Regions from separate parts of the Streptomyces sp. NPDC004658 genome, predicted to be linked through region 1. Evidence: riboswitches for the same ligand, from Rfam matches in the RefSeq annotation. Region 1 holds a riboswitch; the other holds the start of a gene.
What was found. Region 1 has a riboswitch for glycine ahead of gcvT (glycine cleavage system aminomethyltransferase GcvT). Riboswitches for the same ligand answer to the same signal wherever they lie in the genome.
Positions count from the first base shown of each region.

Region 1 (14,503 bases):
ATGGCGCGGGTCGACGTGCCCGACCAGGGCCCGCAGCTCGCGCAGGTCCACCCGGCCCAGCCGGTGTCCGAGCACCTCCACCGCGCCCCGGGTCGGATGGACCACCGCGCCGAGCAGCCCCAGCAGCGTGGACTTGCCCGCGCCGTTGGCGCCCAGCAGCGCCCAGTGCTCACCGGCCCGGACGGTCAGGGAGACCTCCTGGAGGATGGCCCGCCCGTCCCGGACGACGTGCACGTCCTCGGCGCGCAGCACCTCCGGCACCTCCAGCACCTCCGGCATCGGATGCGTCATCGCACCGCCCGGTTCACCGCGGACAGCACCGCGTGCACGGCGGCCGACGGGCCCGTGCCCGCGCCCCAGGCCGTGACACCGTCGACCCGGCACTCGGCGAAGGCCGCCGTCCCGTCCTCGGTGAAGTCCAGGACGTCGACCGCGAGACCCGCACCGGCCAGCGCGTCGACGAACGCGGTCAGCGGGCCGGGACCCGTGCCCTCGTGGTCGCCGACGCGGTCGCCGGCCTCCAGGGTGCAGACGAAGCGGTGCACGCCGGGGGCCTGTTCGTGCGCGGACCAGGCGTGCAGCCGTACCGCCTCCCCGTCGGCCAGGTAGGTCGCCCGGAACAGCTCGTACAGCTCCTTCGGCGTCGCCTCCCGCCCGCTGTCGTCCGTCGCCTCCTGGACGACCCGCGCGAAGTCGGCCCGCATCCGCGCCGGCAGGTCGATGCCGTGGTGCGTGCGCAGCAGGTACGCCACCCCGCCCTTGCCGGACTGGGAGTTGACGCGGATCACCGCCTCGTACGACCGCCCCAGGTCAGCCGGGTCGATCGGCAGGTACGGCACCGACCACGGCGCCTGTGCCTGCGGCACGCCCGACTCCCGGGCGCGGCGGGCGTGTTCGGCCAGCCCCTTGCCGATCGCGTCCTGATGGGTGCCGGAGAACGCCGTGTGGACCAGCTCCCCGGCATAGGGGTGCCGCGGGTGCACGGGGAGCCGGTTGCACTGCTCCACCGTCTCCCGTACGGCGTCGATGTCGCCGAAGTCGACCATGGGATCGACGCCTTGGGCGTAGAGGTTGAGGGCGAGGGTCACCAGGTCGACGTTACCGGTGCGCTCGCCGTTGCCGAACAGGCAGCCCTCCACCCGCTGGGCACCGGCCAGGACGGCCAGTTCGGCGCAGGCGACGCCCGTCCCGCGGTCGTTGTGCGGATGCACCGAGAGGATCACGGAGTCCCGGCGGGCGAGGTTGCGGTGGGCGTACTCGATCTGGTCGGCGTAGACGTTCGGCGTGGCGATCTCCACGGTCGCCGGGAGGTTGTGGGTGACCGGGCGGTCCGGGCTCGCGTCCCACACCTCGGTGAGCCCGTCGCACAGTTCCAGGACGAAGTCCGGCTCGGTGAGGTTGAACGTCTCCGGCGAGAACTGGAAGCGGACACCGGGCGCGTCACCGGCGCGCCGGGCCATGTGCTCCGCCGCGGCGCGCACGGTCCGCCACACCTCGGCCCGGCCGCGGCCGAGCACCACCTCCCGCCACACCGGCGAGGTGGCGATGTACAGGTGGACGACGGCGCGCGGCAGTCCCTGGATCGCGTCGAAGGTCCGGTCGATCAGGTCGGCGCGGGCGGGCGTGAAGACGACGGGTGTCACGTCGTCCGGTACGGCCCCGCCGTCCGCCAGGTGCCGGACGAAGTCGAAGTCGGTACGGCTCGCGGACGGGTAGCCGACCTCGATCTCCTTGAAGCCGATCGCCACCAGCAGGTCGAAGAAGCGGCGCTTGCGGGGGGTGTCCATGGGCTCGGCCAGCGCCTGGTTGCCGTCGCGCAGGTCGACGGGCACCCAGAGCGGGGCGCGCTCGATCCGGGCGGTGGGCCAGGCCCGGTCGGCCACGGGCACGCTGACCCGGTCCTGGAAGGGGCGGTAGCGGTGGTACGGCATCGGGCTGGGCCGCTGGGGGTTCCAGAGGGGGGTGGTGGTCATCGTCGGCTGCCTCTCGGCTCGGTCGGACGGTGACCGGCAGCACGGGGCCCCGCGGCGGGGCGCCGGTCGCGTCAAACCCCGCCGCGGCAGCCGAGGAGAAGCAGGCCGCGCAGCGTCATGCCGGGTACGCTAGCGACACCTCAGCTCCTCAGACAAGTCAGATTCGTCCGTACACCCCCGCCCTCCACAGCAAGTTGGTGACCTCGATGCCGCTCGGTGCCCTCCGCCCCAGCCCGCTGGTCGAACAGGCCGCGCAGCGCCTGCGGGAGCAGATCACCGCCGGGCACTGGCCCGTCGGCGCCAAGCTGCCCGGCGAGACCACCCTCGCCAGGGAACTCGGCGTGGGCCGCTCCACGGTCCGCGAAGCCCTGCGCGCCCTCGCCGGCGCCGGGCTGGTCCGGCCCCGGCACGGCGCCGGCGTCTTCGTCGTCGCCACCGAGCCCGCCGAGGACTGGCCCGCCCGGCTGCGCCGGGCCGCGGTCACCGATGTCTACGAGGTCCGCATGGGCGTGGAGGTGCAGGCGGCCCGGCTCGCCGCCCGGCGCCGCACCCCCGAGGACGTCACGGCGCTGCGGGCCGCGCTGGAGGACCGCCGTACGGCCGCCGCCGGGGACGACACGGGCTTCGTGAACGCCGACATCGCCCTGCACACGGCCGTGGTCGCCGCCGCCCACAACCCCGTCCTCACCGGCCTGTTCACCGAGTTCCTCCCCGTGCTGCGGGAGGGGCTGGTGACCCTGCTGGACCTCACCCGGCTGCGCGCGGAGGACCCGGGCACGGGCGACGACACCCACGCCGCGCTGGTCGACGCCATCGCGGCGGCGGACGCGGGCCGGGCGGCGGCCGTCCTGCTGACGGAGCTGGACCGGACACTGGAGCTGCTGCGCGAGCGGGGATGACGCCCGGGTGCGCGGGGCCGGCCGAGGCGGTTGGGCGGACCCTGCCGCGGTACCGGCCCGGCGCCAGCCCGTGCTCCCGTACCTCACCGTCCACGGGTACGCGAACGGCGCGGTCACCGGCGGTCCGGGGGCCGGCACCGCGCCGCCCGCCCCCCGCTCGCGGCCGCCCACCGGCTGACGGAGTCCGACGCGCACACGGGACAGACCATGGTGTGGATCCGAGCGCGCCGCGCACCGGCCGGGCGGCCGTCACCGATGCGGCGCACGGTGCGGAATAGTCCGGGGTGCGGCGAGGTTGACCCGGGAACATCGCATGCACGTGCATAAATCATCCGGAGGGTCAGCCATGAAGATCGGCATCATCGGCGCGGGGAACATCGGCGGCAACCTCACCCGGCGGCTCACGGCCCTCGGCCATGACGTGTCCGTGGCCAACTCCCGTGGCCCCGAGACGCTCCGCGACCTGGCGCAGGAGACCGGCGCCACCGCGGTCCGGGCCGAGGACGCGGCCAAGGGCGCCCAGGTCGTGGTGGTCACCGTGCCGCTGAAGGCGGTCCCCGACCTGCCCGCCGGCCTGCTGGACGGCGCGGCCGAGGGCGTCGCGGTGATCGACACCGGCAACTACTACCCGCAGCAGCGGGACGGCCGGATCGCGGCCATCGAGGACGAGGGCCTCACCGAGAGCCGCTGGACCGAGCAGCACCTCGGCCACCCGGTGATCAAGGCCTTCAACGGCACCTACGCCCAGGACATCCTCGACCGGCCCCGTCCCGCGGGCGACCCCGAGCGCATGGCCCTCCCGGTGGCCGGCGACGACGAGGCGGCCAAGCGGATCGTCCGCGACCTGATCGACGAACTCGGCTTCGACACGGTCGACGCCGGCAGCATCGACGACTCCTGGCGCCAGCAGCCCGGCACCCCGGTCTACGGCCTCCGCGCCGGTGCGGAAGCGGTGCGCAAGGCGCTCGCCGAGGCCTCCCCGGAACGCCCGGCGGACTTCCGGGGCTGACCTGGGCGAGGGGGGTGGGCCATGAGCCGTCAGGCGCTCGTGGCCCACTCCTTCAGTGCCGCCTTGCTCGCGAAGTTCGCCACGTCCTTGTCGTGGGGTTCGCTGGTGTACTGGTGGAAGCGCCACTTGGCCTGGATGCGGGGCTTGCCCGCGGTGACGTAGTCGGCGATCCACAGCCCGTCCCCGGCGTAGGACGTCGTGTCGACGTTCAGCCAGAAGTGGCGGTTGCAGTAGAGCACGACCCGGTTGTCCGGCCGTAGTTCCTTCAGTTTGCGGATGAAGCGGTCCTTCTCCGCGTTGCTCGCGTGGGTGCCGTCGCCGGTGGTCTCCCAGTCGACGGCGAGGAGGTCGCCGCGCCGCTCCGGGGCGTGGCTGAGGAAGTACTCGGCCTGTGCGGTGAGGTCGCCGGGCCACAGGAAGTGGTAGAAGCCGACGACCAGCCCCGCGTCGCGCCCGTGCTTGGTCTGCGCGGCGAGTCTGGGGTTGACGTACGAACGGCCTTCCGTCGCCTTGATGAAGACGAAGGAGAGACCGTTCGTCGCGTAGGAGGAGGACTGGTAGGCGCTCACGTCGATGCCATGCAGCATGTGAGGGTTGTCCCCCGTCGGCGCCGTTCCGGAACCTCAGCTTCGGGTGGTCACCGCGCTCAGGACCGAGGCGGGCTTCGCCGACCAGTCCGAGGTGATCAGACTCGCGTGGTGGTTGGCCAACAGCGACAGGCGCGCGGCGACTTCGGCGTCCGTCGGGTTGGTGGAGGAGATCGCCGGGGACACGTTGTGGGCGTCCGTGGTGATCAGGATGTAGTGGTTCGCGGAGTAGAACGAGGTGTCGTAGCCGTTGTTGACGTACGTGGCCGCGTCACCGTCGAAGAACACGAACCACGGGCGGATCGAGGCGTCGTAGCGGCTGGTGCGCGGGTCGCCGTTCGCGGCACCGAGGACGACCGGGAAGGCCTGGGCCGCCGAGATGGTCCCGGCCGCCTTCAGATCGCGCAGGTGGTCGCCGTACTCCTCGTCCGTCCAGTAGCTGTCGAACGGGTTGGACTGCTCCACCGTGCCCGGGATCAGGTCGAAGACGAACTTGCCCTTGAGGGCGTCCCGGGCGGGCCAGGCGTTTGCCTTCGCCGCCGCGTCCAGGGTGCCGTACGTCCCGCCGAGCAGATCGGCCGGCTTGTAGACGCTGCTGCCCAGCTTCTGCGCGACCAGCGTGTCGAACTCGTCCGGTCCGAGGCCCGCCTTGTCGTTGAAGCCGACCTTCATCTCGACCTTGACGACGATCGGCGGGTGGTCGGGGTGGAGCTGGTTCCAGGCGGCCATGTTGTCCAGGCAGCCGCCGAGGTCCTGGTTGCGGTTCTTGCTGTACAGCTCGCCCGGGGTCTTCGCCGCCTCGCAGTTGTTGTCGTTGCCCAGCGGGTTGCTGTGGCTGACCCGCCAGCGGTGGCTGATGCTGTCGACGTAGACGTCCAGCTCCAGCAGCGAGGCGCCGGAGTCCAACGCCTGGGCGAAGTAGGTGTACTTGGCCTTGTCGTACGCGTTGTGCGTGCCGATGGCGGTCGTCTCGGAGAACTTCGGCGACGCCGCGTGGGCGTTGCCCGGCATCACCGCCAGCAGGGCGGCGGCTCCCACGAGCGTCGCCGGCCGTCTCAATCCGCGCATGCGCCAACTTCCCTTGGTAGACGGAGAATTGGCGGCAGCGTAGAGGGGTGTGGTTATCGTGCGGTAGCCCCGTGGGGAACATCCGCCGCAGGGGCGGGCCGAGGCTCCTGATCCGGCCGGTCCGGCGGATCGAGGCTTGGCAAGCGCTTGGCATGCGCATGCTCATCAGGGGTGAAGCGGCGCGGCCCACCCAGGCCCGGCGCCCACCCTCCCGTTTCCTCCACCCCACAAGGAGACATGGTGCTACGACTGCGAAGACTCCCCCTGGCAGGCCTCGCGCTGGTCACGGCCGTCGCGGGCCTCGCCGCCCTGCCCGCGAGCGCCGAAGCGGCCTCCCCGCACCCCCGTACGGCGGCGGCCTCGGCCCCCGCCCTGACCGCGGCCGCGCCCGACATCGACGTCACCAGAATCCAGGCGCACCTCACCGAACTGGGCGCCATAGCGAGCCGCAACGGCGGCAACCGCAGATCCACCGGCCAGGGCTACCGCGACTCGGTCGCCTACGTGAAGGGAAAGCTCCAGGCGGCCGGCTACACCGTCACCGAACAGGCCTGCACCTCCGGCTGCACCAGTGGCGCCGGACCCAACCTGATCGCCGAGTGGCCCTACGGCGACGCGTCGAAGGTGTACATGTTCGGCTCCCACCTGGACAGCGTCTCCGCCGGACCCGGCATCAACGACAACGGCTCCGGCAGCGCCACCCTGCTGGAGGTCGCGCTGAAGCTCGCCGAGACCCGCCCCTCGATGGCGGCCCGCGTCCGCTTCGGCTGGTGGACGGACGAGGAGGCCGGCCTCAACGGCTCGGACTTCTACGTCCGTTCCCTGACCTCCGCCCAGCGCTCGGCGATCAAGGCGTACTACAACTTCGACATGGTCGCCTCGCCCAACGGCGGTTACTTCATCAACCACCTGAACTCCACCGCCGCGGCGCCGATGAAGGCGTACTGGGACTCGCTGAACCTCCAGCCGGAGGAGAACACCGAGGGCGCGGGCCGCTCCGACGACTACTCCTTCGAGGCCTACTCCATCCCGACCTCCGGCTACGCCATGGGCGCGAGCGCCCGCAAGACCTCGGCGCAGGCGGCCAAGTGGGGCGGCACGGCGGGCGCCGCCTACGACGGCTGCTACCACTCCTCGTGCGACACCACCGGCAACATCAACGCCACCGGCCTGAACCGCAGCGCCGACGGTGTCGCCTACACGCTGTGGAAGCAGGCGGTCTCCGACACCGCCCCGGCGAACGACTTCTCGGTCTCGGCGAGCCCCGCCACGGGCAGCGCCGACCCGGGCACCTCCCTGACCACCACGGTGTCCACGGCCACCACCAGCGGCTCGGCGCAGACGGTGACCCTGTCCGCCTCGGGCGCCCCCTCCGGCGTCACCGTCGCCTTCAGCCCGGCCTCGGTGACCTCGGGCGCCTCCTCGACCGCGACGGTCACCGTCGGCTCCTCCGTACCGCCCGGCACGTACAACCTCACGATCACCGGCACCGGCACCACCACGCACACCGCGCCGTACACCCTGACCGTCAAGGGCGCGGGCGGCTGCACCGCGGCACAGGTGCTCTCCAACGGCGGTTTCGAGAGCGGCACCGCGCCGTGGACCGGTGACACCGGCGCGATCGGCGCGTTCAGCGGCCAGACCGCCCACTCCGGCACGCGGTACGCCTGGCTGGCGGGCTACGGCTACGCGGCCACCGACACCATCAGCCAGACGGTGACCGTGCCGTCCGGCTGCACCAGGGCCACCCTGAAGTACTGGCTGCACATCGACACCGACGAGTCGGGCACGACGGCGTACGACACCTTCCAGGTCAAGGTCGACGGAACCGCGAAGCAGACGTACTCCAACGTCGACGCGGCCACGGGTTACACCGAGCGCACCCTGGACCTGAGCCCGTACCTCGGCCGGCAGATCACGCTCGGCTTCACCGCCACCGAGGACTCCGGTCTCCAGACCAGCTTCGTCGTCGACGACGCCACCCTGACGACCGGCTGACCCGCCCGCCAGACGGCGAGGGGAGGCGGATTCCCGGAATCCGCCTCCCCTCCGCCCCGGCCCTCACGTGAGCCGGTCCGGCCGGGCTAGCACTCGATGATGTTCACCGCGAGCCCGCCCCGGGCCGTCTCCTTGTACTTCACGCTCATGTCCGCGCCGGTGTCCTTCATCGTCTTGATGACCTTGTCCAGGGACACCTTGTGGGAGCCGTCGCCGCGCATCGCCATCTTCGCGGCCGTGACGGCCTTCACCGCGGCCATGCCGTTGCGCTCGATGCACGGGATCTGGACCAGACCGCCGACCGGGTCGCAGGTCAGGCCGAGGTTGTGCTCCATGCCGATCTCGGCCGCGTTCTCCACCTGCTCGGGGGAGCCGCCGAGCACCTCGGCGAGCGCGCCCGCCGCCATGGAGCAGGCGGAGCCCACCTCGCCCTGGCAGCCGACCTCGGCGCCGGAGATGGAGGCGTTCTCCTTGAAGAGCATGCCGATCGCGCCCGCGGCCAGCAGGAACCGCACGACGCCGTCCTCGTCGGCGCCCGGCACGAAGTTGATGTAGTAGTGCAGGACCGCCGGGATGATGCCGGCCGCGCCGTTCGTCGGGGCGGTGACGACCCGGCCGCCCGCCGCGTTCTCCTCGTTCACCGCCATCGCGTAGAGCGTGATCCACTCCATGGCGTGCGCCAGCGGGTCGCCCTCGGCGCGCAGCTGGCGGGCCGAGACGGCCGCGCGGCGGCGGACCTTCAGACCGCCCGGCAGGATGCCCTCGCGGGACATGCCGCGCTCCACGCACGCCCGCATCACCCGCCAGATCTCCAGCAGGCCCGCGCGGATCTCCTCCTCGGAGCGCCAGGCCCGCTCGTTCTCCAGCATCAGCGAGGAGATCGACAGGCCGGTCTCCTTGGTCAGGCGCAGCAGCTCGTCGCCCGTGCGGAAGGGGTACTTCAGGACCGTGTCGTCGAGCTTGATCCGGTCCGCGCCCACCGCGTCCTCGTCGACGACGAAGCCGCCGCCCACCGAGTAGTACGTCTTGGTGAGCAGCTCCTCGCCGTCGGCGTCGTAGGCCCACAGCGTCATGCCGTTGGCGTGGTACGGCAGGGCCTTGCGGCGGTGCAGCACGAGGTCCCGGTCGAAGTCGAAGGCGATCTCGTGCTCGCCCAGCAGCCGGATCCGCCCCTGGGCCTTGATGGCCTCCACGCGCGCGTCCGCCGTCTCCACGTCCACCGTGCGCGGCGAGTCGCCGGTCAGGCCGAGCAGGACGGCCTTCGGGGTGCCGTGGCCGTGGCCGGTCGCGCCGAGGGAGCCGTACAGCTCCGTGCGGACGGCGGCGGCCCGCTCCAGGAGGCCTTCGTTGCGCAGGCGGCGGGCGAACATCCGCGCCGCGCGCATCGGGCCGACCGTGTGGGAGCTGGACGGGCCGATGCCGATCGAGAACAGGTCGAAGACCGAGATGGCCACGGTCACTCCTCAAGACAGCAGGGGGGTGGCGGGGCACCCTCCTCACGGGTGCCCCACCGGGGACTTACTTGTTCAGGCCCGGGTACAGCGGGTGCTTGTCGGCGAGCGCCTTCACGCGCGCCTTCAGGGCCTCGGCGTCGTAGGACGGCTTCAGCGCCTCGGCGATCACGTCCGCGACCTCGGCGAAGTCCTCGGCCGTGAAGCCGCGGGTCGCCAGGGCCGGCGTACCGATGCGCAGACCCGAGGTGACCATCGGCGGGCGCGGGTCGTTCGGGACGGCGTTGCGGTTGACCGTGATGCCGACCTCGTGGAGCCGGTCCTCGGCCTGCTGCCCGTCCAGCTCGGACGCGCGCAGGTCCACCAGGATCAGATGCACGTCCGTGCCGCCGGACAGCACGTTCACGCCGGCCTCGCGGGCGTCCGGGGCCGTCAGGCGCTCGGCGAGGATGCGGGCACCCTCCACCGTACGACGCTGGCGCTCCTTGAAGTCCTCCGAGGCCGCGACCTTGAAGGACACCGCCTTGGCCGCGATCACGTGCTCCAGCGGGCCGCCCTGGAAGCCCGGGAAGACGGAGGAGTTCAGCTTCTTCGCGAAGTCCTTCCTGGCCAGGATGATGCCGCCGCGGGGGCCGCCCAGCGTCTTGTGGGTGGTGGAGGTGACCACGTCGGCGTACGGCACGGGGTTGGCGTGCAGACCGGCCGCGACCAGGCCCGCGAAGTGCGCCATGTCGACCCACAGGTACGCGCCGGCCTCGTCGGCGATCCGGCGGAACTCGGCGAAGTCCAGCTGCCGCGGGTACGCCGACCAGCCCGCGATGATCACCTTGGGGCGGTGCTCCTTGGCGAGCCGCTCCACCTCGGCCATGTCCACCAGGCCGGTCTCGGCGTCCACGTGGTAGGCGACCACGTCGAACTGCTTGCCGGAGAAGTTCAGCCGCATCCCGTGGGTCAGGTGGCCGCCGTGCGCCAGGTCCAGGCCGAGGATGGTGTCCCCGGGCTGGGCCAGCGCGAACAGGGCCGCCTGGTTCGCGGAGGCGCCGGAGTGGGGCTGCACGTTGGCGTACTCGGCGCCGAACAGCTCCTTGACCCGGTCGATGGCGATCTGCTCGGCGACGTCGACGTGCTCGCAGCCTCCGTAGTACCGCCGGCCCGGGTAGCCCTCGGCGTACTTGTTGGTCAGGACCGAGCCCTGCGCCTCCATCACCGCGAGCGGCGCGAAGTTCTCGGAGGCGATCATCTCCAGGGTCGACTGCTGGCGGACCAGCTCGGCGTCGACCGCGGCGGCGATCTCCGGGTCCAGCTCGTGCAGGGGCGTGTTCAGGACAGTCATACGGCTACGACTCCTCAGCCGGCGGAAAAGGCGGTGTACTCGTCGGCGGAGAGCAGGTCGGCCGGCTCCTCCGCGACGCGTACCTTGAACAGCCAGCCACCCTCGAAGGGGGCGGAGTTCACCAGCGACGGGTCGTTGACGACGTCCTCGTTGACCTCGGTGACCTCACCGGTGACCGGCGAGTACAGGTCGGACACCGACTTCGTCGACTCCAGCTCGCCGCAGGTCTCGCCCGCGGACACCGTGGAGCCGACCTCGGGGAGCTGGACGAAGACGACGTCACCGAGCGCGTTGGCCGCGTGCTCCGTGATGCCGACCGTCGCGACGCCGTCCTCGGCGGCCGACAGCCACTCGTGCTCCTTGCTGTAGCGCAGCTGCTGGGGGTTGCTCATGGCCTGAATTCTCCTGTACACGCGAGGGTGCTGATGACGGGGGGACTACGGAAACCGCTGGTGAGCGGGCGAATGTGCGCAGCGTCACGCCTCGGCCACGGGACCGGGGACCCGGGAGGCGCGACCGCGCCCAGTGTCTACTTCTGGCGCTTGTAGAACGGCAGCGCCACGACCTGGTACGGCTCGTGGGTGCCCCGGATGTCCACGCCGACGCCCTCGGTGCCCGGCGCCGCGTGCGCCGCGTCGACGTAGGCCATGGCGATCGGCTTGCCCAGGGTGGGGGAGGGGGCACCGGAGGTGACCTCGCCGATCACCTCGCCGCCGGCGACGACGGCGTACCCGGCGCGCGGCACCCGGCGGCCCTCGGCGACCAGGCCGACCAGGACCCGCGGCGGGTTCTGCTCGGCGCGGGCGGCGGCCTCGGCGAGCGCCTCGCGCCCGACGAAGTCGCCCTCCTTCCCGAACTTGACCACGCGGCCGAGCCCGGCGTCGAACGGGGTGAGGGAGGTGGTCAGCTCGTGCCCGTACAGCGGCATGCCCGCCTCCAGGCGCAGCGTGTCCCGGCAGGACAGCCCGCACGGGACCAGTCCGGCGCCCTCGCCCGCCTTGGTCAGCGCCTGCCACAGCTCGACGGCGTGCTCGGGCTTCACGAACAGCTCGAAGCCGTCCTCGCCGGTGTAGCCCGTGCGGGCGATCAGCGCGGGGACGCCGGCGACCGTGCCGGGCAGGCCGGCGTAGTACTTCAGGCCGTCGAGGTCGGCGTCGGTGAGGGACTTCAGGATCCCGGGGGACTCCGGGCCCTGCACGGCGATCAGCGCGTACGCGTCCCGGTCGTCGCGGACCTCGGCGTCGAAGCCCTCGGCGCGCTCGGTCAGCGCGTCCAGCACCACCTGGGCGTTGGAGGCGTTGGCCACGACCATGTACTCGGTCTCGGCGAGCCGGTAGACGATCAGGTCGTCCAGGATGCCGCCGTCGGCCTGGCAGATCATCGTGTACCGGGCGCGGCCGACGCCGACGGAGGCGATGTCGCCGACCAGGGCGTGGTTCAGGAACGCGGCGGCCTGGTCGCCGGTGACGGTGATCTCGCCCATGTGGGAGAGGTCGAAGAGACCGGCCCTGGTCCGCACGGCGAGGTGCTCGTCGCGCTCGGAGCCGTAGCGCAGGGGCATGTCCCAGCCGGCGAAGTCGGTCATCGTCGCACCGAGCGCGCGATGCACGGCATCGAGCGCGGTGTGGCGGAGTTCAGTGCTGCTCATCGGACGGTCGTCTCCCAAGGCGAGCGGACAGGCGAGGAACGTTCCTCCCCATCTGTCATCGGAACCTGAGAGGTTCGCCGCGACCGCCACAGGGACGATCACGGCTTGCACCTTGGGTGGAGCCACTGACACAGCGGCCCGCTTTTCAGATGTGCCTCGCCCGCGCGGTAACGGGGCCTGAGAGATTCAAGGGAGGGACTTGCTCCTTCGGCGTCCCAGCCCGGGGCTGGGAACTCTCCCGCGCGGATTCAAGCGGCCGGTATGCAGTTGGCGGGCACATCATTGCACGCCGCACCCCGCCCATCCAGAGCGCGCTCCTTGTGACCGACCTGTGGCAGAACGCACACGAAGCTCCTACCCTTGCCCATTACCTTCTCTTTACATAGAGCGGGCATGGGGATGACCGAGCCCACTGGGGAGGACGATCACGGTGAACAGGACATCGGCCTACGCCACCGACGCCGGCATCGCGGTGCCGGGACAGCCCTCCGCCCTGGCCCGCGAGCGCCGCGCGGACCGCCCCGCCCCGGTCGTCCGCGACCTGCGCGACCGCGCGGGCCGCAGCCCGCACGCCCTGCTCTTCGGCCCCCGCGACCTGGTGGTCATCACCGGTCTGCCCGGCAGCGGCAAGTCCACCCTGATGCACCGCGCGGTCACCGGTCACCGTGTCGACTCCCAGGACACCCGCGACCGCTGGGACGCCCGCGTCCCCCGCCTCGTCCCCTACGCGCTCTACCGCCCCCTGGTCCGCCTCGCCCACTACGCCGGACTGCGCCGCGCCCTGCGCACCGGCGAGGGCGTCGTCGTGCACGACTGCGGCACCCAGCCCTGGGTGCGCGCCTGGCTGGCCCGCGAGGCCCGGCGCCGCGGCGCCACCCTGCACCTGCTCCTCCTCGACGTCACCCCCGAGACGGCCCGGGCGGGCCAGCGCGAACGCGGCCGGGGCGTCTCCCGCTACGCCTTCCGCCGCCACCGCCGTACGACCGCCCGGCTGCTGTGCGCGGTGGAGAGGGGGGAGCTGCCCGCCGGCTGCGGCGCGGCGGTGCTGCTGGACCGGGACGCGGCGGACGTCCTGAGCAGCGTCGGGTTCGCACGGTGAGGCACTGTCACAGCCACCCGCTAGCCTTCTTGCTCCCAGCAGTGGTTCCCAGCAGGCGGTAGGCAGATGGACTTCCCGGCGGACATCCCAGCGGACTTCCCGGCACAGGCGCACCCCCACTCGCACGGCGGTTGGCCCGGCAACGAGCTGGAGGAGGTGCTGTCGGCCTCCCTCGGCATCCCCTCGGCGGGCGGCCGGATCATCGAGGTCCTCGGCCGGAGCTTTCTGTGGATACCGCTGCCCAACGGCGGGGGCCCGCACAGCGGCCCGCTGGACCTGCCGACGACGGAGATCGACGGCCAGGTGTACGTCCCGGTGTTCAGCTCCGAGGAGCAGCTGCGCCAGGTCGCCGGTTCCCACATGTCGTACACCATCGCCCCCGCCGTGGAGTTCGCGCGTGGCCTGCCGCCGCAGGCGGGCATCGCGGTGAACCCGGGCGGTGTCGTCGGCATCCCGCTGCCGCCCGACGCCGTCGCCGAGCTGTGCCGCGCCGGCCGCACCCCGCTCGACGGGCCGGGCACCGGCGGCCGGGTCCGCCTCTTCGAGCCCGACTGGCAGGACGACCCGGTCGACTTCCTCTCCGCGGCCTCCGCCGAGTTCGCGGGCACCGGCGTGGTCCTCACCGCCCGTCGCTGCCTGGCCGCGATCGAGACGGCCGACCCGGTGCTGTTCGTGGGCGTGGAACTCTCCCAGTGGGAGGGGGACGTCCGGAACCTGCCCCTGGACGCCCTCGGCCGGGCCCTCGGCACGGTCCCGGTCAAGTGGCCGGTCAACCTGATCCTCATGGACGTGGCCGAGGACCCGGTCTCCGACTGGCTGAAGACGAACGTCCGGCCCTTCTACCAGTACGGCCACTGACGCACCGAAGGGGCGCGGGGAACTGCGCGACCAGCCGCAGACGACCCGCGCCCGCGCACGAACCCGAAGCCCCGAGCTGCCAGGCGCTTAAGCTGTCTCCAAACGAGGGGCAAACGAAGAAGGGCCGGTACACCAGGTGAGCGCGAGCCACAGCGGCAGCGTCGAGCACATGCTGCGCCAGGTCACCCCCGGACGCTACGACGCCTACGAGGCCCTGCTCCGCGCCCTCGCCACGCCCTCCTCCGGCCAGATCTGGATGCTCCTGTGGCACGGCCAGGCCGGCTCCCCGGACGCCCAGTACGGGGACATGGAGGTGGACGGCTGCCACTACGCCCCGTGCGTCACCTCCGCCCAGGAGCTGTCGGCCAGCGGCTGGAACCGTTCGTACGAAGTGGTCGACGGCCTCGACGTGGCCCGCACCCTCTACCCCGACCACTACGGCCTCTGGCTCAACCCGCACGCCCCGGGCGGCGGCGTCGGCATCCCCTGGCTGGATCTGCGCCGCATCGCCACCGGCCTGGACCGCCAGCCCGCCGGCCCGCTCCGCCTGTCGGAGCCCGGCATCGAGATCCCCCAGTTC
Region 1 covers NZ_JBEXKG010000026.1:38,381-52,883, reverse strand. The annotation lists gene ABZV94_RS12660 (ATP-binding cassette domain-containing protein) at 1-291, opposite strand, end outside; gene ABZV94_RS12655 (2-isopropylmalate synthase) at 288-1,973, opposite strand; gene ABZV94_RS12650 (FCD domain-containing protein) at 2,180-2,872, shown strand; gene ABZV94_RS12645 (NAD(P)-binding domain-containing protein) at 3,168-3,881, shown strand; gene ABZV94_RS12640 (glycoside hydrolase family 25 protein) at 3,911-4,468, opposite strand; gene ABZV94_RS12635 (phosphatidylinositol-specific phospholipase C domain-containing protein) at 4,505-5,536, opposite strand; gene ABZV94_RS12630 (M28 family peptidase) at 5,774-7,534, shown strand; gene ABZV94_RS12625 (L-serine ammonia-lyase) at 7,621-8,988, opposite strand; gene glyA (serine hydroxymethyltransferase) at 9,053-10,318, opposite strand; gene gcvH (glycine cleavage system protein GcvH) at 10,333-10,710, opposite strand; gene gcvT (glycine cleavage system aminomethyltransferase GcvT) at 10,848-11,966, opposite strand; glycine riboswitch at 12,122-12,217, opposite strand; gene ABZV94_RS12605 (AAA family ATPase) at 12,397-13,065, shown strand; gene ABZV94_RS12600 (enhanced serine sensitivity protein SseB) at 13,132-13,923, shown strand; gene ABZV94_RS12595 (enhanced serine sensitivity protein SseB C-terminal domain-containing protein) at 14,060-14,503, shown strand, end outside.

Region 2 (14,503 bases), on a different contig from region 1:
GGGACGTCGTCGGGCAGGTCCAACTGCCCCGGCCGGTCGAGGACGTTGCCGATCTGACGCCAGTGCACCAGGTCCCGGCTGTGGAAGAGCGGGACACCGGGGAAGTACTCGAAGCTGGAGCACACCAGGTAGTAGTCGTCGCCGACCCGGCAGACGCTGGGGTCGGGGTGGAAGCCCGGGATGACCGGGTTGTCGTACGTTCGCATGCTCGCCTCCTGGAGGCGGTCGAAAGTTTCGTGATGAAGGCCGAATTTTAATGGCCTGAGGGGTGTTCGCGGGAGGTGCCCGTGCCGCCCGGCTGGTCGAATCACCGGCACGGGAGTGGGATGGAAGGAAGCGAGGACCTCGCAGCGGGCACGCCCGCGGGTGTCACGGCGGTCGCGGTGTCACCCCCGCACTGCCCGTGCGGAACGGTGACGGTGGAGTCATGGGCCATGTCCGGATACGACGCCTCGGCGGTCATGCGAGTGGTGGTCGGCGTGAGCGGCTCCCTGAACAGCGTCACGGCCCTGCGGCGGGCCACGGCGCTGGCCCGCCGGCTGAGAGCCGAGCTGTGGCCCGTGCTGGCCTGGGAACCGCCGGGCGGTGACTCCGCCGCGCGGCGCGCCCCCGCCGGCGGACTGCTGATCGAGGAGTGGCAGCGACTCGCCAGGCAGCGGCTCGCCTCGGTGCTGGAGGAGATCTTCGACGCGGAGGGTCCCGGCGTGCCCATGCAGCCCGTGGTCGTACGCGGCGCCCCCGGCCCGGCACTGGTGACGATCGCGAACCGGGAGGACGACGTGCTGGTCGTGGGCACCGGGCGGCGCGGGCTGCAACGGGCGTTCTCCGGCCGGGTCTCCCGGCACTGCCTGGCCCACGCGCTCTGCCCGGTCCTGGCGGTGCCGCCGTCACCCCTGGCGTCCGAGCTGCTGTCCGTCCACCGCCGCAACACATGGCACCTGCGCATCGACACGCGAGGGTTGTGAAGGGGCCGGCCGGGGCACGCGCGGACGCGTGCCGAGGCTGCGGCGCCGCCCGCTGTCGTGCCGTCAAGAACCGGCCACCGGCCGTCAGAGCGCCGTCAAGGGCGGATCCCGGGACGGCGCCGGCGGACTACCGTTTCCCTCATGGAGCACGGCAACGACACCCGCCCCCACCCGACCGGCGCGTACCCGTCCGGCACCGGGACGGTGGTGCACGACCGGGGCTGGACCGAGGACGCGCGCACGTCGGCCCGCTGCGCCGGCGCGCTGTTCGCCCTGCTGCTGTGCGTCGACTGGACGGCCGGCTCGCTGACCTGGTGGCGCGGCGGGCTGTGGCTCCTGCTGGCCCTGCTCCTGCTCCTCGTGCTGTTCCCGGTGCGCGTGTCCGCCGGCCCGGGCTGGCTGGCCACCCGCCGCCTGTACCGCACCCGCCGCGTCCGCACCGATCTGCTGACCGCGGTGCGCCCGCTGGACGGTGTCACCCGGCGCCTGGTGCTGCGCGACGCCCTCGGCAACCGGGTGGAGATCGATCCGGAGGTCCTCATCCGCAACCCGGAGCTGTGGTACCGGCTGGACGAGGGCGCCCGCGGCTCGGAGGCCGCCGGCACCCTGCTGTGCGGCGCGCCGGCGCTGCACCGCCTGGCCCGCCGCGTGGACCGCGAGACGGCCCTCGGTGTGTTCCGGGCGTCGGGCCTGGAGTGACGCTCGGTGGCCACCGCCCGGCCGGCGTCCCGAACTCCCGCGCTCGGTCCCAGCCCGGCCGAAACCCTCCCCGGCCTCCCCTTCTTGGTGCGGCTTCTGCCCGCGCGGGCCATTCTTAACGCAAGCTTGACGCCGCCTGAGCCGTGATCCATGGGCCCAGGCGTCACGCTCTGCTTACGCTGGTGCCGCCGTCCGGGTGATGGCCGGAAAAGAGCTGAGCCGCACATCAGGAGCACGCCGATGGTCACGACCGAGCGCCCTCCCAGTACCAGCCGCCTGCGCGCGTGGATGCTGGAGGGTCTCTCCGACATGGGCAAGGGCGGTGGCCACACCGGACCCCACGCCGAGCCGGAGCCCCCGCACCAGGGACAGCGCTGGTGGCGGGTGATGTGCCTGACCGGTGTCGACTACTTCTCCACCCTCGGCTACCAGCCGGGCATCGCGGCCCTGGCCGCCGGTCTCCTCTCGCCGGTGGCGACCATCGTGCTCGTCATCGTGACGCTGGCCGGCGCGCTGCCGGTCTACCGCAGGGTCGCCGAGGAGAGCCCGCACGGGGAGGGCTCGATCGCGATGCTGGAGCGGCTGCTGTCGTTCTGGCAGGGCAAGCTGTTCGTGCTGACGCTGCTGGGCTTCGCGGCGACGGACTTCCTGATCACCATCACGCTGTCCGCCGCCGACGCCTCCACCCACCTGGTGGAGAACCCGCATCTGACGCAGGCCCTTCAGGGCAAGCAGATGCTGATCACGCTGTTCCTCGTCGCACTGCTCGGCGCGGTCTTCCTGAAGGGCTTCCTGGAGGCGATCGGGGTCGCGGTCGCCCTGGTGGGCGTGTACCTCGGGCTCAACCTCGTCGTCGTGGTCACCGGCATGTGGCACGTCGTCACCGCCGGGCATGTGATCACGGACTGGAGCAGCGCGCTGACCACGGAGCACGGGAACGTCTTCGTGATGATCGGCGTCGCGCTGATCGTCTTCCCGAAGCTCGCCCTGGGCCTGTCCGGCTTCGAGACCGGTGTCGCCGTCATGCCGCACGTCAGGGGCGACGCCGGCGACACCGAGGAGCGGCCCGCGGGCCGGATCCGGGACACCAAGAAGCTGCTGACCACCGCCGCTCTGATCATGAGCTGCTTCCTGATCGCCACCAGCTTCATCACCACGCTGCTGATCCCGGAGAAGGAGTTCAAGACGGGCGGCGAGGCCAACGGCCGCGCGCTCGCCTACCTCGCGCACGAGTACCTCGGCAACGCCTTCGGCACGGTGTACGACGTCTCCACCATCGCCATCCTGTGGTTCGCGGGCGCCTCCGCCATGGCCGGCCTGCTCAACCTGATGCCGCGCTATCTGCCCCGCTACGGCATGGCTCCGCACTGGGCGCGGGCGGTGCGGCCGATGGTCATCGTCTTCACCCTGGTCGCCTTCCTGGTGACCTGGATCTTCGACGCCAACGTCGACAAGCAGGGCGGCGCCTACGCCACCGGTGTGCTGGTGCTGATCAGCTCGGCCGCGATCGCCGTGACCATCGCCGCGCGCAAGGCGGGACAGCGCGGATGGACCCTCACCTTCGCGGTGATCTCGGTGGTGTTCCTCTACACGACCGTCGTCAACGTCATCGAGCGCCCGGACGGTGTGAAGATCGGTGCCTGTTTCATCGCGGGCATCGTGCTGGTCTCCCTGCTGTCCCGGCTGGCCCGTGCCTTCGAGTTGCGGGTGACCAGCGTGTCTCTCGATCCCATGGCGGAACGCTTCATACGGGACATGGCCAGCCGCAAGATGCGGTTCATCGCCAACGAGCCGGACCGCCGGGACAAGGCCGAGTACCGCGACAAGATCGAGCAGATCCGCGCCGACAACGACATGCCCGAGCAGGAGGACTTCGTCTTCGTCGAGGTGACGGTCACGGACCCGTCCGAGTTCGAGGCGGGCCTCACCGTCCGCGGCGAGGTGCTGCACGGCCGCTACCGGGTGCTGACGCTGGAGTCCGCGTCCATCCCGAACGCCCTCGCCGCACTGCTGCTGCACGTCCGCGACGTCACCGGCTGCACCCCGCACATCTACTTCGAGTGGACCGAGGGCAGCCCGTTCGCCAACTTCCTCCGTTTCTTCCTCTTCGGCCAGGGCGAGGTCGCCCCGGTCACCCGCGAAGTACTGCGCGAGGCGGAACCGGACCGCGAACGCCGGCCGCGGGTGCACACGGGCTGAGCCGAGCCGCACGGGCGGGGGTCTGAGCCGGGGGCGGTACCTCCGACGAGGGGGGCGGTGCTGAAAACGCGGCACGGGTCGCCGTACCTCCGACGGCCCACCCGCGTCCACGGTTCCCGGAGGCCTGGCCCTATGGTGACCGGCATGCAGTCCTACACGATCGGCCAGGCCGCGCGGCTGCTCGGCGTCAGCCCGGACACCGCCCGCCGCTGGGCCGACGCCGGCCGGGTGGCCACGCACCGCGACGAGTCCGGGCGGCGGCTCATCGACGGCAGAGACCTCGCCGCGTTCTCGGTCGAACTGGCCAAGGCGGGCGCCACCGAGGAGGACGCCTCGTACACCTCGGCCCGCAACGCCTTCCCCGGCATCGTCACCGCGATCAAGCTGGGCGATGTCGCCGCCCAGGTGGAGATCCAGGCGGGCCCGCACCGGCTCGTCTCACTGCTGACCCGGGAGGCGGTGGAGGAGCTGGGCCTGGAGGTCGGCATGGAGGCCACCGCGCGCGTGAAGTCCACCAACGTGCACATCGACCGGACCTCGCCGGGCACGTAGCACCGCCACACCTCGGGCCGAGGCCCGCCGTACAAACGCACATGCAAGCTCAAGTACCCGACCACCCGGCTCATGCGATGCAACAGGAGACTTCTCCCTGGCAGATGCGGCAGTATCATCGGCGCACGGCCGCGCTCGGCCGTGCCCGGACGCGACAGCCGTTCGACAGAACCGAGGAGTAGATCCGTGATGACCCGTTCCGTGCGCCGGCCCCGCCGGATGCTGCAACTGGCCGGTGCGGGAGCCGCCGCCGTGATGGCCCTCAGCGCCTGCTCCTCCTCGTCGGACTCGTCGGGCTCGTCGGGCTCCACCGACTCGTCCGGCACACCCGCGTCCCCGAAGCTGTCCGGCACGGTCACCGTGTTCGCGGCGGCCTCGCTGAAGGAGAGCTTCACGGCCCTGGGCAAGGAGTTCGAGAAGCAGCACCAGGGCACGAAGGTCAGCTTCGACTTCGGCGGCAGCGACACCCTCGCGGCCAACATCACCGGCGGTGCCCCGGCGGACGTGTTCGCCGCGGCCAGCCCCCGGACGATGGCCGTCGTGACGGACAGGAAGGACACGGCGGGCACCCCGGTCACCTTCGTCCGCAACCAGTTGGAGATCGCCACCGTACCGGGCAACCCGCACAAGATCTCCTCCCTGAAGGACCTCACCAAGTCCGGCCTCAAGGTCGTCCTGTGCGACAAGACCGTGCCGTGCGGAGCCGCCGCCCAGAAGGCCCTGGACGCGAGCGGTGTCAAGCTCACGCCCGTGTCCTACGAGCAGGACGTGAAGGGCGCCCTGACCAAGGTGGAGCTGAAGGAGGCCGACGCGGCGGTGGTGTACAAGACCGACGTCAAGGCCGCGGGTGGCAAGGTGGAGGGCGTGGAGTTCCCCGAATCGGCCGGAGCCGTCAACGACTACCCGATCGCGCTGCTGAAGAACGCGCCGAACACCGAGGCCGCCAAGGCGTTCATCGCCCTCGTGCGCTCCGCCGAGGGCCAGAAGGTGCTGACCGAGGCCGGGTTCCTCAAGCCGTGACCCCGCTCGACACACCCGGTACCGCGACCGGCCCCCGCACGGGCCGGCCGCCGCGCCGCCGCGTCGGCACGGGGAGCCGGCGCGGGGTCCCGCTGCCGCTGCTGCTGCCGGGCGTGCTGGCCCTGGTGTTCCTGCTGCTGCCGCTGCTCGCGCTGCTCGTCCGCGCGCCGTGGCGCGGTCTGCCCGATCAGCTGACCAGCGCCGAGGTGTGGCAGGCGCTCCAGCTGTCCCTGGTCAGCGCCACCGCGGCGACCGCCGTCAGCATCGTCCTCGGGGTGCCGCTGGCCTGGCTGCTGGCCCGTACGGAGTTCCCCGGCCGGGGTCTCGTGCGCGCCCTCGTGACCCTGCCGCTGGTGCTGCCGCCGGTGGTCGGCGGTGTGGCCCTGCTGCTCGCCCTCGGCCGCAACGGCGTCATCGGCCGGTGGCTCGACGCGTGGTTCGGAATCACCCTGCCGTTCACCACCACCGGGGTCGTGATCGCGGAGGCGTTCGTCGCGATGCCGTTCCTGGTGATCAGCGTGGAGGGCACGCTGCGCGCCGCCGACCCGCGCTACGAGGAGGCGGCGACGACGCTCGGCGCCTCCCGCTTCACCGCGTTCCGCCGGGTCACCCTGCCGCTGATCGCGCCCGGCATCGCGGCCGGCGCGGTGCTGGCCTGGGCCCGCGCGCTTGGCGAGTTCGGCGCGACGATCACCTTCGCGGGCAACTTCCCCGGCCGTACCCAGACCATGCCCCTCGCGGTCTACCTGGCCCTGCAGAACGACCCGGAGGCCGCCATCTCCCTCAGCCTGGTCCTGCTGACCGTGTCGATCGCGGTACTGGCGGCCCTCAGGGACCGCTGGATGACACCGTCATGACGACTCCCCACCCCGAGGCGAAGGACGGCACCGGCCCCCTCCAGGACCGGGCCGCGGCCCCCGACGGCGCTCCCGTCCCGCAAGAGCCACCCGCCCCCGACGGCGCTCCCGCCCGGCAAGAGCCACCCGCACCCGGCGATGCGACCCGCACCGATGGTGCGCGGCGGCGGAACCCGGAGCCGCCCGCAGGCCGGCCGCCCGCCACCGACCCGCACGGGACCCCCGGCCTGGACGCCCACCTCGTCGTCGACCGAGGCACCTTCCACCTGGACGTCACCCTGAACGCCGCCCCCGGAGACGTCCTCGCCCTGCTGGGCCCCAACGGCGCCGGCAAGACCACCGCCCTGCGGGCCCTCGCCGGCCTCACCCCTCTCACCGACGGCCACCTCCACCTGGACGGCACCCCCCTGGCCCACACACCGCCGGAGTCCCGCCCGGTCGGCGTCGTCTTCCAGGACTACCTCCTCTTCCCCCACCTGTCCGCCCTGGACAACGTCGCCTTCGGCCCCCGCTGCCGGGGCGTGCGCAAGGCCGAGGCCCGCGCCCAGGCGTCGACGTGGCTGGAGCGGATGGGACTGGCGGCCCACGCGGGCGCCAAGCCGCGCAGCCTGTCCGGCGGCCAGGCCCAGCGCGTGGCCCTCGCCCGCGCCCTGGCCACCCGCCCCCGGCTGCTGCTCCTGGACGAGCCGCTGGCAGCCCTGGACGCCCGGACCCGCCTGGAGGTCCGCGCACAGCTCCGCCGCCACCTGGCCGAGTTCGAGGCCGTCTCCGTGCTGGTCACCCACGACCCGCTGGACGCCATGGTGCTCGCCGACCGGCTGGTGGTCGTGGAGCACGGCCGGGTCGTCCAGGAGGGCACCCCCGCCGACATCGCCCGGCACCCCCGCACGGACTACATCGCCCAGCTCGTCGGCCTGAACCTGTACCGGGGGCGGGCCGAGGGGCACACGGTACGGCTGGACTCCGGGCCCGCGATCACGACCACCGAGGAGCTGTCGGGACCGGTCTTCGTGGCGTTCCCGCCGTCCGCCGTGACCCTGTTCCGGGACCGGCCCTCCGCTGCCAGCGCCCGCAACCTGTGGCGCTTGGAGGTCGCCGGTCTGGAGACGCACGGCGACCAGATCCGCGCCGACCTCACCGGCGAGCTGCCGCTCGCGGCCGACCTGACGACGGTGGCCGCCGCCGAACTGGACCTGCACCCGGGTGCGCCGGTCTGGGCGACGGTCAAAGCGACGCAGACCCACGCATACCCGGCCTGAGCGGACAGGGGCTCTACGGTGGGTGTCCATGACCCTGAGCATCCGCAACCAGCTTCCCGGCACCGTCACCGAGGTGCATCCGGGCGACGCCATGGCGACCGTCGGAGTACGGCTCACCGGCGGCCAGGACCTCATGGCGGCCGTCACCCTGGAAGCCGTCGAGCAGCTGGGACTCGCCCCGGGCTCCCCGGTGACCGCCCTGGTGAAGGCGACGGAGGTCTCCCTCGCCGCCAACCGGATCGCGGGGGTGTCGATCCGCAACCAGCTGCGGGGCACGGTCACCCGGCTCTCGCTCGGCCAGGTCATGGCCACCGTCCGGGTCGCCGTGGAGGGCGGCGAACTCACCGCCGCGATCACGAAGGACGCGGTCGAGGACCTCGGCCTGTTCGTGGGCTCCGACGTCGTCGCCCTGATCAAGGCCACCGAGGTCGCGCTGGCGACGGCGTAGGAGAGCCCGAAGGCCCCGCCCGGAACCCGGGCGGGGCCTTCGGCAGCGGCTCGCTCAGTCCTCGTAGGCGTCCAGCGGCGGGCAGGAGCACACCAGGTTGCGGTCGCCGTAGGCCTGGTCGATGCGGCGCACCGGCGGCCAGTACTTGTCGGCGGCCGAGACGCCGGCCGGGAAGACGGCCTCCTCGCGGCTGTAGGCGTGCGTCCACTCACCGCCGAGCGCGGCGGCGGTGTGCGGGGCGTTCCGCAGCGGGTTGTCCTCCGCGGGCCACGCGCCGGAGCCGACCTTCTCGATCTCCGCGCGGATGGCGATCATCGCATCGCAGAAACGGTCCAGCTCGGTGATGTCCTCCGACTCGGTCGGCTCGATCATCAGCGTGCCGGCCACCGGGAAGGACATGGTCGGCGCGTGGAAGCCGTAGTCGATCAGACGCTTGGCGACGTCGTCCACGCTCACGCCGGTCGCCTTGGTGATCGGGCGCAGGTCGATGATGCACTCGTGCGCGACGAGGCCGCCGGGGCCGGTGTAGAGCACCGGGTAGTGCGGCTCCAGACGCTTGGCGATGTAGTTCGCGGAGAGCACCGCGACCTGCGTGGCGCGCTTGAGGCCCTCGCCGCCCATCAGACGGACGTACGCCCACGAGATCGGCAGGATGCCCGCGCTGCCCCACGGGGCGGCCGAGATCGGGCCGACGCCCGTCTCCGGGCCGGCCTCCGGCTGGAGCGGGTGGTTCGGCAGGTACGGCGCCAGGTGCGAGCGGACCGCGACCGGGCCGACGCCCGGACCGCCGCCGCCGTGCGGGATGCAGAACGTCTTGTGGAGGTTCAGGTGGGAGACGTCGCCGCCGAAGTGGCCGGGCTTGGCGAGGCCGACGAGCGCGTTGAGGTTGGCGCCGTCGACGTACACCTGGCCGCCCGCCTCGTGGACCTGGGCGCAGATGTCGGCGACGTGCTCCTCGAACACACCGTGCGTGGAGGGGTAGGTGATCATCAGCACCGCCAGCTCGTCGCGGTACTGCTCGATCTTGGCGCGCAGGTCCTCGACGTCGATCTCGCCGTCCTCGGCGGTCCTGACGACGACGACCTTCATGCCGGCCATGACGGCGCTGGCCGCGTTGGTGCCGTGCGCGGAGGACGGGATGAGGCAGACGGTCCGCTGCTCGTCGCCGTTGGCGCGGTGGTAGCCGCGGACGGCCAGCAGACCGGCCAGCTCACCCTGCGAGCCGGCGTTCGGCTGGAGGGAGACCTTGTCGTAGCCGGTGACCTCGGCGAGGCGGTCCTCCAGCTCGTGGATGAGCGTGAGGTAGCCCTCGGCCTGCTCGGCGGGCGCGAAGGGGTGCAGCTGCCCGAACTCGGGCCAGGTGACCGGCTCCATCTCCGTGGTCGCGTTGAGCTTCATGGTGCAGGAGCCCAGCGGGATCATGCCGCGGTCGAGCGCGTAGTCGCGGTCGGCCAGCCTGCGCAGGTAGCGCAGCATCGCGGTCTCGGAGCGGTGCTGGTGGAAAACGGGGTGGGTGAGGTAGGCGTCGGTGCGCAGCAGCGACTCGGGCAGGGTGTCCTCGGCGCTCTCGTCCAGCGCCTCGATGTCGCCCTCGACGCCGAAGGCGGCGAAGACGGCGGCCAGCTGGGCCCGGTTGGTGGTCTCGTCGCAGGCCGCCGAGACGTGGTCGGCGTCGACGAGACGCAGGTTCACCCCGTTGTCCCGGGCGGCGGCGACGATCGCGGCGGCCTTGCCGGGCACGCGCGCGGTGACGGTGTCGAAGTAGGCGCCGTGGACGATCTCCACGCCACCGGCCTTCAGGCCCTCGGCGAGGATGGTGGCGTACCGGTGCGTGCGCCGGGCGATGGTCTGCAGGCCCTCCGGACCGTGGTAGACGGCGTACATGCCGGCCATCACGGCGAGCAGCACCTGCGCGGTGCAGATGTTGCTGGTGGCCTTCTCGCGGCGGATGTGCTGCTCACGGGTCTGCAGCGCCAGGCGGTAGGCCTTGTTGCCGTCGGTGTCGACGGAGACGCCGACGAGCCGGCCGGGGAGGCTGCGCGCGAACTTCTCGTGGACGGCCATGTAGCCGGCGTGCGGCCCGCCGAAGCCCATCGGCACACCGAAGCGCTGGGTCGTGCCGACGGCGATGTCCGCGCCCAGCTCGCCCGGCGAGGTCAGCAGGGTCAGCGCGAGCAGGTCGGCGGCGACCGTGACGAGGGCGCCCAGCTCGTGCGCCTGGTCGATGACCGGCTTGATGTCCCGTACGGCACCGGAGGCGCCCGGGTACTGGATCAGCACGCCGTTGATCTCGCGCTCGGCGATGCCGGCCGGGATGCCGTCGCTGAGGTCGGCGACGACGACCTCGACGCCGGTCGGCTCGGCGCGGGTCTCGATCACGGCGATGGTCTGCGGCAGCGCGTCCGCGTCGACCAGGAACAGGCCCTTCTTGTTCTTGCCCATGCGCCGGGACAGCGCCATGGCCTCGGCGGCGGCGGTGCCCTCGTCCAGCAGGGAGGCGCCGGAGGTGGGCAGGCCGGTCAGGTCGGCGACCATCGTCTGGAAGTTCAGCAGGGCCTCCAGGCGGCCCTGCGAGATCTCCGGCTGGTAGGGCGTGTAGGCCGTGTACCAGGCGGGGTTCTCCATGACGTTGCGCAGGATGACGGGCGGCGTGAAGGTGCCGTAGTAGCCCAGGCCGATCATCGAGCCGAGCACCTGGTTGCGGTCGGCGAGCGAACGCAGCTCGGCGAGCACCTCGGCCTCGGTGCGGGCGCCCGGCAGGTCCAGGGCGTCGGCGTTCTTGATCACATCCGGGACCGCGGCGGCGGTCAGCTCGTCGAGCGAGCCGTACCCGACCTGCGCGAGCATCTTGGCCCGCGCCTCGTGGTCGGGCCCGATGTGGCGCTGCTCGAACGGGGTGCCCGCTTCGAGTTCGGAGAGCGGAATGCGATGGGCGGTCATTGCGGAGGCCTCCTGGTCTGACGCGACCTGCGAGGGGCACCACGGCGCGGGTACCCCGACGGCCTCCCCCTCTGTCATCTCGACCTGAGAGCTTCACCGGACGCCCGTGGGCGCCGGCTTTCCCCGTCGGTGAGGGCGGAAGCCGTCGACATCCGCCCTGCTTTCCAGAGTGACCTCGTCCGTGCGGTACGTGAGCCTGAGAGATTCCGGGGAGGATTTGCTCCTTCGGCGCCTCCGAGGTGGTCGGAGGACTCTCCCGCACGGGGTCAGCAGCCGCTGTCAGCCTACCAGCGAGGGCAACACCGGGGCCTTCGAGTGGCCGCCTCCTTGATTGTGCTCTTTTGTAGTGCTTACGGATGAGTTGCGACCACGTGGAGGGAGAGGGACCGTGCAGACCGACATCGATCCACGCAACCTGATCGGCCGCAAGGCGTTCGACCGCAATGGCGCCAAGATCGGCACCATCGACGAGGTGTACCTGGACGACGCGACCAGCGTGCCCGAATGGGCGGCCATACGCACTGGCCTGTTCTCCCGGGACGCCTTCGTGCCCCTGGAGCCCAGCGAACTCGTCGACGGCACCCTGCACGTCCCCTTCGACCGTGCTCTGATCAAGGACGCCCCCGACTTCGGCGTGGGCCGCCACCTCTCCCCCGAGCAGGAACTCCAGCTCTACCACCACTACGGCCTCGACGTGGCCTCACCCCCCAAGGTCCCGGACCACGACTTCGGCAAGCTGGCGGGGTCGGAGGAGGCCTGATCCGCACGGTCTTCCGGGGCCCGGGGCGCAGCCCCGTGCGGGCCGCCGTCCGGCGGACCGGGACAGGCGGGCGGGTGGGAGGAGTCCGGGACCAGCGGCAACGGATCAGCGGACGCCAAGGCAGGATCGTCGACGAGGAACGTCCGCACCCGTCCCGGCGGGGACTGCGGTGTCTCGAACCGCACGGTCACCCGCCCCAGCCCGCTCCCCTGTACCCACCCGTGCCCGTACTCCGCATGCCGCACGTCCTGCCCGGCACGCCACTGCCGCTCGACGGGCTCCGCCCGCTCCACGACAGCCTCCACCGCGCCCCTCTCCGGCTCCTCCGCCGCAGGCACGGGCATCGCCTGCGCGAACAGGTCCTCCTGCGTGTAGTCGGCGAGCCCGGACACCCCCACCCCGAGCAGCCGCACCCCGCCCGTGGTGTCCACGGAGTCCAGCAACCGCGCCGCCGCCTCGCGGATGACGACGGGGTCGTCCGTGGGCCCCCTGAGCGTCTCCGAGCGGGTGAGCGTGGAGAAGTCGTACCGCCGCACCTTCAGCACGATGGTCCGCCCGGACAGCCCGGCCCCGCGCAACCGCTGCACACACCGGTCGGCCAGCCGCCGCACCTCCATACCGACCCGCAGCCGGTCGTGGATGTCCACGTCGTAGGTGTCCTCCACCGACACCGACTTCGCTTCCCGCTCGGCCACCACCGGCCGCTCGTCCCGGGCCAGGGCCATGGCGTACAGCGCCTGCCCGTGCGCCTTGCCGAGCAGCCGGACCAGCTCGTCCTCGCCGGCCTCCGCCAGTTCCTCCACCGTGGTGATCCCGGCCCGGCGCAGATGGTCGCCGGTGGCCGGTCCCACCCCGGGCAGGGTGCGCACGGGCATCGGCGCCAGCAGCGCCCGCTCCGTGCCCGGCTCGATCAGCGTCAGGCCGTCCGGCTTCGCCTGCTCGGAGGCGATCTTCGCGAGCATCTTGGAGGCGGCGAGCCCCACCGATCCGGTGAGTCCGGTGACCGCCCGGATGTCCGCGCGCAGCTTCTCCCCGGCCCGCCGCGCCGACTCCTCGTCCCAGGCCGCTCCCCCGGCCTCCAGGTCCACGAACGCCTCGTCCAGGCTCAGCGGCTCGACCAGCGGTGACAGCTCCCGCAGCAGCGTCATCACCTGCTCGCTGATCGCCCGGTACAGGGCGAAGCGCGGCACCAGATAGGCGGCGTTCGGAACCAGCCGGCGCGCCTGTGCCATCGGCATCGCCGAACGCACCCCGAACACCCGTGCCTCGTACGACGCGGTGGCGACCACGCCGCGCGGGCCGAGCCCGCCCACGACCACCGCTTTCCCGCGCAGGCTCGGCTTGGACGCCTGCTCCACCGAGGCGAAGAAGGCATCCATGTCGAGATGCAGGATCGTGGGCGCGTTTCTCACATCTCCGATGCTGCACCACGCCACTGACAACGCGGTGCTGCCGGAGCGCCCCGGTCAGCGGCCGGCGGTCAGACCGCCCGGTTGCGGCGGCGCGCCAGTTCGTCCGCGGGGTTGTGACCGACGAGGGTCTCGCCGGTGTCGATGCGCTCGCCGTGCAGCTGGGAGAGGGCGCTTTCCACGTCCCGCCACACCACGCCGACGGCGATCCCGAAGATGCCCTGACCGCCCTGGAGCAGGGCGTGGACCTCGTCCGGCGAGGTGCACTCGTACACGGTGGCGCCGTCGCTCATCAGAGTCATCCGCTCCAGGTCGCGGAAACCGCGTTCCCGGAGGTGCTGCACGGCCGTGCGGATGTTCTGCAGGGACACCCCGGTGTCCAGGAACCGCTTCACGATCTTCAGGACGACGACGTCCCGGAAGCTGTACAGACGCTGGGTGCCCGACCCGTAGGCGGGCCGGACGCTGGGCTCGACCAGACCGGTGCGGGCCCAGTAGTCGAGCTGCCGGTAGGTGATGCCGGCAGCCGCGCAGGCCGTGGGCCCCCGGTAGCCGATCTCCTCGGACGTCATGGACGCCACCCCTCCGCCGTTCGGCACCGCCGTCGGCAGCTGCGGAGCGTGCTCCACCGCGCCGCCGGGATGGGCATGTACCCCGCCTGAGCGCGGTCGCGAGCTCGGGGGCGAGTACGGACCGCTCTCCCCGAAACCGCGTCCGGGGGCACCCCCAGCCGTACCGTCGCCGCTGGTTCTCACGCCGACCTCCGTCCTTGACCTGCCTTCTCGACGGTAGGCAGTCACCAGGGGTGCGTCAACGATCGCCACACTCGGCACGCCGAGTGATAATCACCCAAGGAGTGGTTTCCCGTGTCCCACCGCGGGGAAAGGCTAGCCGAATGCGCTGGCGGGGGGCCGTAGGACGCTCTCACGGGCCGGAGGCAATTGCCGGGGCGCGGGCCACGCGAGACCGCCGTGTCGCCCCGGGGTGGTACCCGGGGCCGGCGGGTCGGCCCCGGTTCTCACTGGCTGCTGGTGCCGAAGTCCTCGGGCGAGATCTGGTCGAGGAACTCGCGGAACTTCTCCACCTCGTCCTCCTGCTCGTCCGGAATGGCGATACCCGCGTCGTCCAGCACCGTGTCACTGCCGTAGATCGGCGTTCCGGTGCGCAGGGCGAGCGCTATGGCATCGGAGGGGCGGGCGCTGACCTCCACCCCGCTGGCGAACACCAGCTCCGCGTAGAAGACACCTTCCCGCAGATCGGTGATGCGCACTTCGGTCAGCTCCTGGCCGACGGCCTCCAGCACGTCCTTGAACAGGTCGTGGGTCAGCGGTCGCGCGGGGGCCATGCCCTGCTGGGCGAAGGCGATCGCCGTCGCCTCCCCCGGCCCGATCCAGA
Region 2 covers NZ_JBEXKG010000094.1:8,562-23,064, forward strand. The annotation lists gene ABZV94_RS26955 (glycoside hydrolase family 43 protein) at 1-206, opposite strand, end outside; gene ABZV94_RS26960 (universal stress protein) at 435-965, shown strand; gene ABZV94_RS26965 (hypothetical protein) at 1,107-1,664, shown strand; gene ABZV94_RS26970 (amino acid transporter) at 1,905-3,863, shown strand; gene ABZV94_RS26975 (helix-turn-helix transcriptional regulator) at 4,008-4,415, shown strand; gene modA (molybdate ABC transporter substrate-binding protein) at 4,605-5,435, shown strand; gene modB (molybdate ABC transporter permease subunit) at 5,432-6,292, shown strand; gene ABZV94_RS26990 (ATP-binding cassette domain-containing protein) at 6,289-7,551, shown strand; gene ABZV94_RS26995 (TOBE domain-containing protein) at 7,580-7,999, shown strand; gene gcvP (aminomethyl-transferring glycine dehydrogenase) at 8,054-10,939, opposite strand; glycine riboswitch at 11,114-11,208, opposite strand; gene ABZV94_RS27005 (PRC-barrel domain-containing protein) at 11,328-11,699, shown strand; gene ABZV94_RS27010 (DNA polymerase IV) at 11,621-13,111, opposite strand; gene ABZV94_RS27015 (MerR family transcriptional regulator) at 13,180-13,863, opposite strand; gene ABZV94_RS27020 (bifunctional nuclease family protein) at 14,127-14,503, opposite strand, start outside.
Region 2: it holds a riboswitch for glycine, as region 1 does, so the genes downstream of both, gcvP (aminomethyl-transferring glycine dehydrogenase) here and gcvT (glycine cleavage system aminomethyltransferase GcvT) in region 1, are expected to answer to the same signal.